DNA from 3 places in the Rhizobium sp. SVR5-2C genome. Region 1 is predicted to be linked to each of the others. Evidence: riboswitches for the same ligand, from Rfam matches in the RefSeq annotation. Region 1 holds a riboswitch; each other region holds the start of a gene.

Region 1 (4,208 bases):
GAGTTTCTCAACGGCGGCATGGACCAGCGGACGAAGCCGCACGCGCTCTTCCAGATATTGCAGCCGTTCGGCATTGTTCTTGCGCTCCTGATAGATGGAGACGGCCATGACGAGCGCGGGATAGACGGCCGATGTTGCGATCGGCTTGGCGATGATTGCTCCAGCACCTTTTTCGAGTGCCCAGGCAATGCGGCCCGGTGCTTCGGAACCGAGCAATGCGACGACCGGGCAGGCCGGATTGGCGCCCGTCCATGGCAGGAGGTCGTCCCAACCCTGATCGGCATCGACAATCACGATCTGAGGGAGTTCGGCGGCGGAAAGCGGAGCCCACTGCAGCGTCGCGCGAATGCCAAGCAGGCGCAGTTGCCGGATCAGCCTTTCGGTGTTGCCATCTTCGCGGTGGATAATCGCGGCATGCCAGCCTGTAAAATTAGGGGTCTCTCTCATGACACCACCCGCAGCTTCGGCGGCGCCTGCTTGTCGCGCCTGGTGAGATAGGGGTCGGCGGCGAGCGGCGGGCGCGAGGCGATGACATCGAAGCCGTTGTTGGGATTGATGCGGCCGAGATGGAAGGGCAGCGCCGCATGATTGGTTTCGGGATCGATCGACAGCGCGCCGAATAGCGTCGGCCAAGTATTGGCGTAGAGTTCTCGGCGTACCGACGGGGGATCGTCGCTGCCTGCGGCGAGGATAGCTTCGGTGCAGAGCTTGACGGCTGTATAGGCACTGGCAAAGACGCTCGAGACGCGCCGTACACGGCCATATCGCTGAGCGACTCGGACTTTGAACGCGGCGTTCTCCGGCGTACCAAGATTGTCGAAATAGGAAGCGGCGCAAAGCTGCCCGACTGCCGCGCCGGCCGCGATTTCATCCAGCTCGCATTCCATCAGGTCGCAGCTGACGACCGGGCAATTTTCAGCACGGAATGCCGGGTCGCGAACCCCAAGCTGTTTGATGGCCTCCAGGAAGGCGTAACTAGAGGGGCCGATCAAATTGTTGAGAATGAAGCTCGGGCGGCGCTGCTCGATGTCCGCGACGATGCGCTCGACAGCCGTTTCCTCGAGTGGCAGGTAGCGCTCGCCGAGAACCTCGCCGTCGGCATTGCTGATAAGTTCGCGGGCGAGACGGTTCATCTCCCAGCCCCAGACGTAGTTCGCTCCAACGAGGTAGGGGCGGGCGCCGAATCGCGGGATGAGATGGTCGAAAAGCGGGATCAGATGCTGGTTCGGACAACCGCCGACATAGATGACATTCTCGTTGGCCTCGAAGCCCTCATAGGGGCACATGTACCAAAGGAGGCCATCGTGTTTTTCCACAAGCGGAATGACTTCCTTGCGGGCGGCAGACGTGATCGTACCGACGATGTGGCGGCATCCGGCACGCAGCAGGTGGCGGGCGCCTTCGAGATAGGCAGAAAGATCGGCGTGCGGATCGAAGAAGACCGGCTCGATCGTTTGCCTGCCTGCCGCGGCGAGCTCCTCCATCGCAAATTCCGCGCCGTCGCGCGCATCGCGGCCCATCGACCCGTAAGGGCCGGTCGTGGAGAAGAGGATGCCGATCTTCAACGTTTTATCCATGCGGAATCCAAAAAACAAAAAACCCCACGACGCGGTCCCATCGGTTGATGGGGCGTCATGAGGCGAAACTGCCCAGCGACTATCGAGGTCATGTAAGCGCGGAGGCAGTGCCTAATCCACAGGCGTGAATAAAATACCGGCAGTTCGGCTTGTCAAGGGCAGCGAGAACACGACTCATGGTTTTGTTGTCGAGGCAGGCAAGATGTTCCATTCGTCTTGACACCAGCGGCGCCCGATCCTAACCTTCACGCATTCACCAGGGGGGTCCCGGCAAGGGGCTGAGATACTGCTGACGTGCGCAGTGACCCGTTGAACCTGATCCAGTTCATACTGGCGTAGGGACGGTGCGAGCGCTCGAAAGGCTTTGGATTCCGCCAAGGAATCCGTGCCGGCGTCTTTCCATCATTCCGGCTGAGGACTGGGTCTCCAAATCGCAACTTGGAGCCTCAAACCATGAATATTGCCGCAAAAATTCCCACCCCGACCGTCACAACCGGCCCGCTGCCGGCATCGCGCAAGATTTACGTTCCGGGGGAGATTCACCCCGATATCCGGGTGCCGATGCGCGAGATCAGCGTTCACCCGACCTCGGGCGAGCCACCGGTCACCGTCTACGATTCCTCCGGCGCCTATACGGTCGAGGGCGCCGATATTCGCATCGAGGAAGGCCTGCCACAGCTTCGGCGGGACTGGGTCCTCGCCCGCGGCGACGTCGAGGCCTATCAGGGCCGCGATGTGCGCCCCGAAGACAACGGCTTTGCCAAAGGCGAACGTTTGACGCCCGAGTTTCCCGCCAAGCGCCAGCCGCTGCGCGCAACGAATGGCAAAGCGGTCACCCAGCTCGCCTATGCGCGCGCCGGCATCATCACGCCGGAGATGGAATTCATCGCCATCCGCGAGAACCTCGGCCGCAAGGCACAGAAAGAGGCCATGGTGCGTGATGGCGAGAGCTTCGGAGCCCATATTCCGGATCACGTCACGCCGGAGTTCGTCCGCCAGGAAGTGGCGGCAGGCAGGGCGATCATTCCCGCCAACATCAACCATCCGGAATCCGAGCCGATGATCATCGGCCGGAACTTCCTGGTGAAGATCAATGCCAATATCGGCAACTCCGCCGTCACCTCGTCGATGGCGGAAGAGGTAGAAAAGATGGTCTGGGCCGCGCGCTGGGGCGCCGATACCGTCATGGACCTTTCGACCGGCCGCAACATTCACAACATTCGCGAATGGATTATCCGCAACTCGCCTCTGCCGATCGGCACCGTGCCGCTCTACCAAGCGCTGGAGAAGGTCGAAGGCATTGCCGAGGACCTGACCTGGGAAATCTACCGCGACACGCTGATCGAGCAGGCGGAGCAGGGGGTCGACTACTTCACCATCCATGCCGGCGTCCGGCTCCACTACATTCCGCTCACCGTCAACCGCGTGACCGGCATCGTCTCGCGCGGCGGCTCGATCATGGCGAAGTGGTGTCTGCATCACCACCGCGAGAGCTTCCTCTACGAACATTTCGAAGAGATCTGCGATATCTGCCGCGCCTATGACGTCTCCTTCTCGCTGGGCGACGGCCTGCGCCCGGGTTCGATTGCCGACGCCAACGATGCCGCGCAGTTCGCCGAGCTCGAGACCCTTGGCGAACTCACGAAGATAGCCTGGGCGAAGGACTGCCAGGTCATGATCGAAGGGCCCGGCCACGTGCCGATGCACAAGATCAAGGAGAACATGGACAAGCAGCTCGCCGTCTGCGGCGAAGCGCCCTTCTATACGCTGGGGCCGCTGACAACCGACATCGCGCCCGGCTACGACCACATCACCTCCGGCATTGGGGCGGCGATGATCGGCTGGTTCGGCACGGCGATGCTCTGCTACGTTACGCCGAAGGAGCACCTTGGCCTGCCGGATCGCAACGACGTCAAGACCGGCGTCATCACCTATAAGATCGCCGCCCATGCAGCCGATCTCGCCAAGGGGCACCCGGCCGCTCAGGTGCGCGACGACGCGCTGTCGCGCGCCCGTTTCGAATTCCGCTGGGAGGACCAGTTCAACCTCTCGCTCGATCCCGAAACGGCACGTTCCTTCCACGATGAGACGCTGCCGAAGGAGGCGCACAAGGTCGCGCACTTCTGCTCGATGTGCGGCCCGAAATTCTGCTCGATGCGGATCTCGCATGACATCCGCGCCGAAGCGCAGAAGGAGGGCTTGGACGCTATGGCGGCTCGCTACCGGGACGGCGGCGATCTCTACATGCCGGTCGATGGCATCAAGCCTTCGGACGGCTGACATGCGCATGCTTGTCAAAGGGGCCGGCGTTGCCGGCCTCACGGTGGCCCATGAGCTTCGCACCCGCGGAGCCGAGGTTACCGTGTTCGACCAGTCTCCGGGATTCCGCCGTGCCGCATCGTGGCTGGCCGGCGGAATGCTGGCGCCCTGGTGCGAGCGGGAAAGTGCGGAGGAAGCTGTGCTCGTGCACGGCCTCGACGCAGCCGACCGGTGGGATGCGATACTGCCGACGGAAGTTCGAAGGAACGGCACGCTCGTGGTGGCGCCCGCGCGCGACCAAAGCGAGTTGCAACGCTTCGCTAGCCGCACTTCAGGTTACGAGTGGCTTCGTGAAGAGGATATTGCCTCGCT
Region 2 (4,208 bases), on a different contig from region 1:
GCCGGCCCGCCACCGAGGGTCAGGACCAACGTAAAGCTGGTGGCACACAGCATGAAGATCAGCCCGGCGATCCCGGCGATGAGTGGGCGGATCGCCGGCCATTCGATGAAGCGGAAGATTGAAGGCGGGCGCATGCCGAGACTGCTTGCCATCAGCCAGTATTCCGATGGTACTCGCTCGAGACCGGCGAGCATCAGCCGGCAGGCAAGCGGCAGATTGAAGAAGACGTGAGCGAGGAGAATGCCGGTCAACCCATAGATGCTCACGGGTTCGGCAAGTCCAAGCTGCATCAGCAGCGCATTCAGCAGCCCCTGCCTGCCCCATATGCCAATCAGTCCCAGCGCGCCGATCAGCACGGGCAGCCCCATTGGGACCGCCATCAGACGAATGATCCAGATGCGGCCGGCAAAATGCGGCTGGCGGGCGAGCGCGCGTGCGACCGGGATCGCAAGGATGATGGAAAGCGCGGTTGAAAGCAGTGCCTGCAGCACTGTAAAGCGCAGCACCCGGAGGATATACGGGTCGAGAAGAATGCCGGCGACGGCTGATCCGCCACCGGCAAGAAGCAACGAGAACGCTGCGAGGCCGACGAACAACCCGATGGCGGCGAGGCCGACCGCCCCGCCGGTCAATGCACGTTGTCGCTCGGCCGCGGTCTGCAGCATCAGTTCATGCTCATGGCCGTAAGCCACTCGTCGATCCAGACCTTGCGGTTCCGGGCAACCTCGTCAGGGCTCATCAGAAAGGTCTTGGAGGGCTTGACGAGTTTATCGAAGGCATCCGGCAACGGCGCGGAGGTGGCGGAAACCGGCATCATCCAGTTGTTCGTCGGGATCGTATCCTGGAAGCCGGGCGTCACCATGAATTTCAGGAAGTCGCGGGCGAGATCCTTGTGCGGCGCGTTCTTCAGCAGGCCTGCGACTTCGATCTGGATGTAATGACCTTCCGAAAACGCAGCGGCCTGATAGCGATCGGTATTTTCGGCGACCATGTGATAGGCCGGAGACGTGGTGTAGGAGAGAACCATCGGAGCTTCGCCCTTGGTGAACAAGCCGTAAGCCTCCGACCAGCCAGGCGTCACCGTCAGGATGCGGTTCTTCAGCTTAGCCCAGGCTTCCGGCGCCTTGTCGCCATAGACGGCCTTAACCCAGAGCAGCAGGCCGAGGCCCGGCGTGGAGGTTCGCGGATCCTCGATGACGAGCTTTTGCGAAGGATCGCCCTCGACCAGATCCTTCATGCTCTGCGGCGGGTTCTTGATCGCCTGGGTGTCGTAGACGATGGCGAAGTGGCCGTAGTCGTAGGGAACGAAGACATCGTCCTTGAAGCCACCAAGCACCTTCAGCGCACTTGCATCGATACCGCTTGCGTCGAAGAGGCCGGTCTCCTTGGCTTCGGTGATGAGGTTGGTGTCGATGCCGAGCACGACGTCGGCTTTGGTTGAGGCGCCTTCCAGCTTCAAACGCGAAAGCAATGCGACGCCATCGGCGACGCTGACGAAATTGATCGTGCACCCGCATGTTTTCTCGAAAGCTTCCTTGACCTTCGGGCCCGGTCCCCATTCGGACGTGAAACTTTCATAGGTATAGATGGTGAGCGTCTTTTCCGCAGCGTGAGCGGCCGTCAAGCCGAGTGTCGCGGCGAAGAATGCTGCGGTCAGCGAAGCGATGATCGATGTGCGGCCGGACATGGCGCGCCTCCTCCTTGGTTTCGTTTGAGCGGGAAAAGGGCGTTGCCGAATGTCACGCGTCTAATCCCTCCGCCGGTGTTAACCGGATCAGGTTCCGCGGGTTGGCTGTAAGCCTCTCAGCCGGGTGTCCTTGCGGACATCCTGCACCCCGTTAGAGCGTCGGCAGATGTATCGCCATGAAGGCTTTATGACAAGGGCGAAGGGCGCCCTTGCAACTATTCGGCGGCTTCCGCGGCCGCTGTCGAATTTGCCGCTTTGCTCTCCGCGCGCGGGAGCTGAACCGGCTTTAGCATGACCGCTGCCAAAAGGCCGATAAGGGCGATGGCACAAGAGGTCATGAAGAGCGGCGAGAAAGCGGCGGCATAGGCATCGGCGACGGCTTGGCGGCTTGCTTCGGGGAGGGCTGCCAGCATCTTCGGCGTCAGCTCCGTGATATTGGCAACCCCTGGAATGGATTGCCCGGCATTGGAGAGTTGCGAAGCGATGATTGCACCGTAGATCGAAATTGCGATCGACGCGCCCCCCATGCGCGACAGTGTCACCGAGCCAGTCGCCGCGCCAACGTCACGCGGCGGCGCGGCATTCTGCACCCCGATGACCGGCACCTGCTGAGCAAGACCGATGCCGATGCCATGCAGCGCCAGGATCGCGCCGATCAAGGCAATCGGTGTTCCCGCATGGACCTGCGAGATCAGAGCAAAGGCAATCGCGCTGCAGCTGAAGCTCGCAATCGCGAAGGGCTTGTAGCGCCCGGTTATCGAGATGATGCGCCCGGCGGAGAGCGAGCCGCAGACCAGCCCAGTCGTCAGAAGAACGAAGAGCAGCCCGGCTTGCGAGGGCGAGAGGCCGGTCGTCGTCTGCAGAAAGAGGGCAAAGTAGTTCACCATGCCGATTGCTATGCCGCCGCTCATAACGGAGATCACCAAGAGCAGGCTGAAGACGGGATTGCGAAAAAGGGTCAAGGGAACGATCGGCTCCGGTGCGCGGCGCTCGACGAAGATCCAGGCAATGGCACAGACGATGCCGAACCCAACAATGGCGAGGCTTAGCGGCGAAATGAGGGAGCCGAAAAGCTCGCTGCCATCGGCCGTCATCACGATGCTGGTGGTCGTCAGCGCCAAGAGGATGGCGCCGGCATAGTCAATTTTCGGGCGACGCTGCGGCTTGCGGTAGGGCAGCATGAGCGCAAGGCCCACGAGGACCACAAACCCGATCGGCACGTTGACCAGAAAGATCGAACGCCAGCCGAAAAGCTCGCTCATCATGCCGCCAAGCACCGGTCCGATGGCGCTGGAGGCCATCAGGGTGAGGCTGGAATAGCTTTGGTAGCGGGCCCGTTCGCGCGGTTCGAAGAGATCGGCGTTGACGGCGAAGATCGAAACCATGATGCCGCCACCGCCGAGCCCCTGCAGAACGCGCGCCGCGATCAGGGTATTCATGGAGACGGCCAAACCGCACACGGCGGAGCCGAAGGTGAACAAGGCAATCGCCGCCATCATCACATATTTTCGGCCGAAGAGATCGCCGAGCTTGCCGTAAACAGGCATGACGGCGCTGAGCGACAGCAAATAGGCCGAGCCGATCCAGCCGAAGCGTTCGAGATGGCCGAACTCGCCGACGATCGTCGGCAACGCCGTGGATACGATCTGATTGTCGAGCATCGCCATGAACATGGAGATCATTAAAAAGAAGAAGAGGATGAGCCGCCGCCGGTGATCGGTCACGAGCGGTGCGGGCGCTAATTGCATATTCATGAGGAAACTTTCTGGCTTTGATTAGCAAATTTATGTGCTATTAGCATATAAATGTCAATGACAGATGAGTGACATTTGCATATTCTCATCTGCCACAAGCTCTGTTATGATTTGCGAATGAATGAAACCATGACCAGACCTGCCGAACTCGACCAGGATTCGCCGGATGCCATCGGCGTGCCGCGCATAGGCCGCAGCATGACTCGCCTGCGCCTGATGACCGGCCGCCGGCTGATCGGAAGATTAGCGATAGAGAGTGTGGCGCCCGGTCTCGAACTCTCGCACCTCGATGTCCTCGACGCGCTCCGCCGGACCCAGACGACCGGCGAAGTCACGGTTGGTACCATCGCCGAGATGCTGCGCATCGATCCGTCGCGTGCCAGCCGCATCGTCGCAGATATGGTCAGCCGCAACGTGCTTCGCCGCAAAGCGTCCCAGGCAGACGCGCGGCGCATCATCGTCGTCTTGACCCCGCTCGGACAGCGGCTCCTTTCGGAGATCCGGGCACAGAAATTGTCGTTCATTTCGGAGATTGTCGCCGACTGGCCGACGAAAGATGTCGAAGACTTTGCGGCGCTCTTCGAGCGTTTCATCGACGGCTATGAGGAGGTCTTCCTGTCGCGCGACAAGGACACGCCCGGCTGATCACTGCCCCTTTCCCTTGACCCCCGCTTTGCGCTATGGGCAATGCCCATGAGCCAATCCATCTTCACGATCCTGCTCGGCGGTGAACTCATCCTGACCGAACGTCTGCGCGGCGCCGTCCT
Region 3 (4,208 bases), on a different contig from region 1:
GGGACGAGATGGACGCCGGAAACGCCGCGCGTATTCTGCGCCGTCAACGCCGTCAGAACGGCCATGCCGTAGGTACCTCGCGCAGAAAAGGCCTTGAGATCAGCCTGGATGCCTGCGCCGCCCGAAGGGTCGGAGCCGGCGATGGAAAGAACGTTGTAGATCATGCGCCTGCCTTTCTGATGGCTTCGGCAATGCCGGCAGCGGCTTGCCGCGGATCGGGCATCCCACAGATGGCGGAAACCACCGCGAGGCCCTTGGCCCCTGCCGCAAGGACCGGACCGGTATGGCTCGCCTTGAGGCCGCCGATCGCGACTGCCGGTACGGGGCAGGCTTTCACCAGCGCCGCCAATCCGTCGATGCCGATCGGCGGCTCGTGATCCGGCTTGGTCGATGTGGCGAAGACAGGGCCTATGCCGGCGTAGTCGATGATCGCGGGATCGACGGCCGCCGCCAGCTCTTCGGTTTCGACCGAAAGACCAAGGATCATCGATGGGCCAATGCGCTCACGGGCGTTGCGGGCGTGCATGTCGTTCTGGCCGACATGCAGTCCATCCGCACCGATCGCAATTGCGGCTTCGACGTCGTCGTTGACGATCAAAAGCGCGCCCGTTCCGGTAAGCGCCGCTTTCAGTGCCCTGCCGGTCTCGATCATGCTTGCCGTAGCGGCATGTTTGTCCCGAAGCTGTACGATGGTCGCCCCTCCGGAAACTGCGGCGCGGGCCGTTTCGACCATGCCGATGCCGGCGCAAAGGTCTCGATCGAGAACGAGATAGAGAGAAAGATCGAAGCGCTTCATGCCGCCGTCACCCGCGCTTCCGCATCAAGCGTCGCAGCGTCCAACCCAGCAAGCGCGTCAAGGAAACGCCATCCGAAAGAGCCCGGACCGTCCGCCCGGGCTGCAGCCTTTTCGCCTGCGACCGCAAAACTGGCGAGCGCCGCCACGGTGGCGTCGAAAGGTTCATCAGGGACCGTCGCGGCGAAGGCCCCGACGAGGCAGGTCAGCGAGCAGCCGAGAGCCGTAACTTGTGGCATCAGTGGCGATCCGCCCGCAATTCGACAGGCCCTCGTTCCATCGGTGACGAAATCGACCGCTCCGGTGACGGCTACTACGCTGCCGTATTGTCTGGCGAGGCTGCGCGCGGCCTCTTCCGCCTGCTCGACCGGGTCACGGCTGTCGACGCCCTGGCCGCGGCTCTCGCCGCCGCCGAGCGCGATGATCTCCGACGCGTTACCTCGAATGATCGCCGGCTTCAGGTCCAGAAGCAGCGCCACGGCTTGCCGGCGGAAACCGGTTGCATAATGGGCAACCGGATCGAGAACCCAAGGCTTGCCGTTTGCTACCGCCGATCTGGCCGCATTTTGCATACCCTTCAGCCAATTCGCGGACAGCGTTCCGATGTTGATGGTCAGCGCGCCGGCGATCGCGGCAAACTCGCCGGCTTCCTCTTCGGCATGGACCATGGCGGGGGAGGCGCCTGCGGCGAGCACAACGTTGGCCGCGATATTCATCGCGACATAGTTGGTGATGCAATGAACGAGCGGCGCCGAAGCGCGCATTGCTGCAAGGAGTTTTCCAGGCGAGTTTTGTGTCTGCATTTTGCCCCTTTTCCGACGGGGCAAAGACGCGTGGAGCCTGGCCAACAAGAAGAAAGGGGCTCCGAGCGACTCCCTCCGCCGGCATGATCCGGTTCAGGTTCGAAGGGTGCTTCTCAGCCCGTCTTGCAACGAACGCCCCTGTCTCTCACTGCGATCTTCATCGCAGACAAACGCCCGGCTGTCACCTCGAAAATGTGCATGCCTGCTCTGTGAACGTGGAGCCGGCACCAATATGGCCCAGGGCTGTCGGATTGACGGAAGCGCTGGCTGCGTAGTCCGGTTGCGAGAGAGCCCGATACATTCAGGTTCTGTGAACAGGGTCTATCCAGCGCACCTCTTCGGGCTTTTCCGCAGGCTCGATGTCCAGATTCACGACGATGGGCTCCTGGCCGGAGCGGACAATCACGCACTCGAGCATGTCATCGCGGCTGGCGTTGATTTCCTGATGCGGAACATAAGGCGGGACGTAGATGAAATCGCCGGGGCCGGCCTCTGCGACGAACTCGAGATTCTCGCCCCAGCGCATCCGCGCCTTGCCTTTGACGACATAGATAATGCTCTCGAGATCGCCGTGATGGTGCGGGCCTGTTTTGGCATTGGCATGAATTGTCACCGTTCCGGCCCAGATTTTTTCCGCACCGGCACGCGCTTGGTTGACCGCGGCCGCGCGGTTCATGCCGGGTGTCTGCGCCGTATTCGGATCGAGCGAATTACCCGGAATCACCTTCACCCCCTGTTCGCGCCAGTCGATAGGTCCGTGCTCGTGGTCATGCGACATATTCTTCTCTCCGTGTTATGAAAACAGGCTCCAATGACGCGAAACAAGAGGCCTAGCCAGGCACCAAGGCGGAGATGCCCTGCTGGGCTAGCACGTGGTGGCCCTCTCCGGCTTGCTTAAAGGCCGTGAAGCCTGCGTCTCGCAACTTGTGCTTAATGGTACATGCATTGATGCGCCGCGTGTCAACCTCACAGGGAATGGCGTTCTGACATTTTTCGGAAGTGATCGGGGCTAACCCGATTAGGTGACGATACTTCGCTCTCAGGTAATTTAGAATAGTCTGGACGGCGGAGGAGTTAGCGATGAACTCAAATGATGTTACATCGGCTGGCGAACTCAGTGAGCCCACATATGCTCACGAGCAGCCTACAGGCGCGTCATTCTCCCGGTCTATCGAGTCATATGCATTTTTCGCGGCGATATTTTTCTGCTCGATGAATTACTTCCGAACTGATTACGTATATTTCACCGTCGCTGACCTGGCTTTCCTGGTTTGCTTCTCGTTTGCCGCCATAAACGGGCATATCGCGATCGATTCCCTCGGCAGACAGAGTACAGCGGTTTGGTGCTTCGGGCTTGCTTTGCTGCTTCTAGGACTGATGGCAAGCAGCATCGCAAGCCCAGCGCCGGATCGCGGGCTTATCGTCGTTCTGCAATATTTTTATGCCTATTTCATCATACTGCTCGTGTTGGGGGGAAGGTCCTACGAAGAACTCGTCACCGCCGCGAAACTCTACGTTCTTTCGATAGTCACCATTTGCCTTCAAGGCATCTATCTCATTCACGTCGTAGGAGCGAAGAATACGCAATTCGTCAGCGGAAACGGGCGTTTCAGCGGTTTCATGGAGAGGGAGAACGAATGCGCCGCCGTAATCGCACTGGCGGTCCCAATCCTGTTCCTGCTCGTGTCGTTGGGCAAGATCAACAGGCTTGTCGCGTTCGTTGCGTTCGCCCTCCTGGCATATGGCCTTCTCCTGACCGGCTCGAACACGGGACTTCTTGGCTTCGGCATCGGCATCGGCATCTACCTTTTGTTCAATCTGACGTGGAGAAGGGCTGTGCTTGCCGCAGTGTTCTGCCTCGGCGTGCCACTGATCGTGGAAACACAGATGCATGACTATCTGCCGACAGTTTTCCAAAGGCGCGTGCTGAGCGCCGTTGAGACGGGAGATATCACTCAGGCGGGAACATTCGGCTATCGCATTCAACTCATGCAGGAGGCGTCCGGTCACCTGAGCGAGACGCTCCTGCTGGGTTTCGGAGCGGACCAGTACAGAGAATTCAGTTTCATCGGGCAGCCGGTGCATAATGTTTATCTGCTTCTCTGGACGGAAGGTGGTTTGATCGCTGCGCTCGGCTTCGTCGCGATGTGCCTGAGCGTCATCGGACCGGCAATCAGCGCGGCGCGACTGAAGGGCGGCCTTCGGTACGCGATTTGTATCTTCGCGACACTCGCGGCGCTTTTGGCGATGGCGAATGGGATGCCGCACATGTATGGACGCTTCTGGCCGGTTCCGCTGCTTATACCTGCCGTTCTGGCGCACGCCTTCGTCAGGCAGTCGGAGGATGCTTAGTCCCTTAGCGCTCGTCGCGACGAGCGCGGAGCGCTGCAAGGCATGTATCGAGATCGAGGAGACTTGAGATCACCGCATGGGCCCCATGGTCGGGAATCGAGTGTTCCCGCATATGGATGCGCCCCACGCGCGCAATCTGGATCGTCCACCAACCCAGCTGCCTTGGGGCGATAAAATCCTTTGACGGATTATCGGCGATGTAAACCAGATCCGAGGGCGGCACGCCGGACCATTCCTGCACGGCTTCGAACGCTCTTGGA

What was found. A riboswitch is a leader RNA that binds a small molecule or an ion and turns the genes downstream of it on or off. The one in region 1 is predicted to bind thiamine pyrophosphate.
Region 2: another riboswitch for thiamine pyrophosphate. It lies ahead of thiB (thiamine ABC transporter substrate binding subunit); the one in region 1 lies ahead of thiC (phosphomethylpyrimidine synthase ThiC).
Region 3: another riboswitch for thiamine pyrophosphate. It lies ahead of thiM (hydroxyethylthiazole kinase); the one in region 1 lies ahead of thiC (phosphomethylpyrimidine synthase ThiC).

What each region holds. Positions count from the first base shown of each region.
Region 1 covers NZ_JBNDHT010000048.1:7,898-12,105, reverse strand. The annotation lists gene ACPYOI_RS15735 (ANTAR domain-containing response regulator) at 1-447, opposite strand, end outside; gene ACPYOI_RS15730 (transporter substrate-binding protein) at 444-1,577, opposite strand; TPP riboswitch at 1,826-1,937, shown strand; gene thiC (phosphomethylpyrimidine synthase ThiC) at 2,031-3,857, shown strand; gene thiO (glycine oxidase ThiO) at 3,859-4,208, shown strand, end outside.
Region 2 covers NZ_JBNDHT010000025.1:26,807-31,014, forward strand. The annotation lists gene thiP (thiamine/thiamine pyrophosphate ABC transporter permease ThiP) at 1-665, opposite strand, end outside; gene thiB (thiamine ABC transporter substrate binding subunit) at 665-1,687, opposite strand; TPP riboswitch at 1,735-1,848, opposite strand; gene ACPYOI_RS09860 (MDR family MFS transporter) at 1,903-3,441, opposite strand; gene ACPYOI_RS09865 (MarR family winged helix-turn-helix transcriptional regulator) at 3,559-4,086, shown strand; gene ACPYOI_RS09870 (thiamine diphosphokinase) at 4,129-4,208, shown strand, end outside.
Region 3 covers NZ_JBNDHT010000074.1:8,125-12,332, reverse strand. The annotation lists gene thiD (bifunctional hydroxymethylpyrimidine kinase/phosphomethylpyrimidine kinase) at 1-164, opposite strand, end outside; gene thiE (thiamine phosphate synthase) at 161-796, opposite strand; gene thiM (hydroxyethylthiazole kinase) at 793-1,596, opposite strand; TPP riboswitch at 1,650-1,746, opposite strand; gene ACPYOI_RS20550 (cupin domain-containing protein) at 1,898-2,374, opposite strand; gene ACPYOI_RS20545 (O-antigen ligase family protein) at 2,974-3,948, shown strand; gene ACPYOI_RS20540 (HAD family hydrolase) at 3,953-4,208, opposite strand, start outside.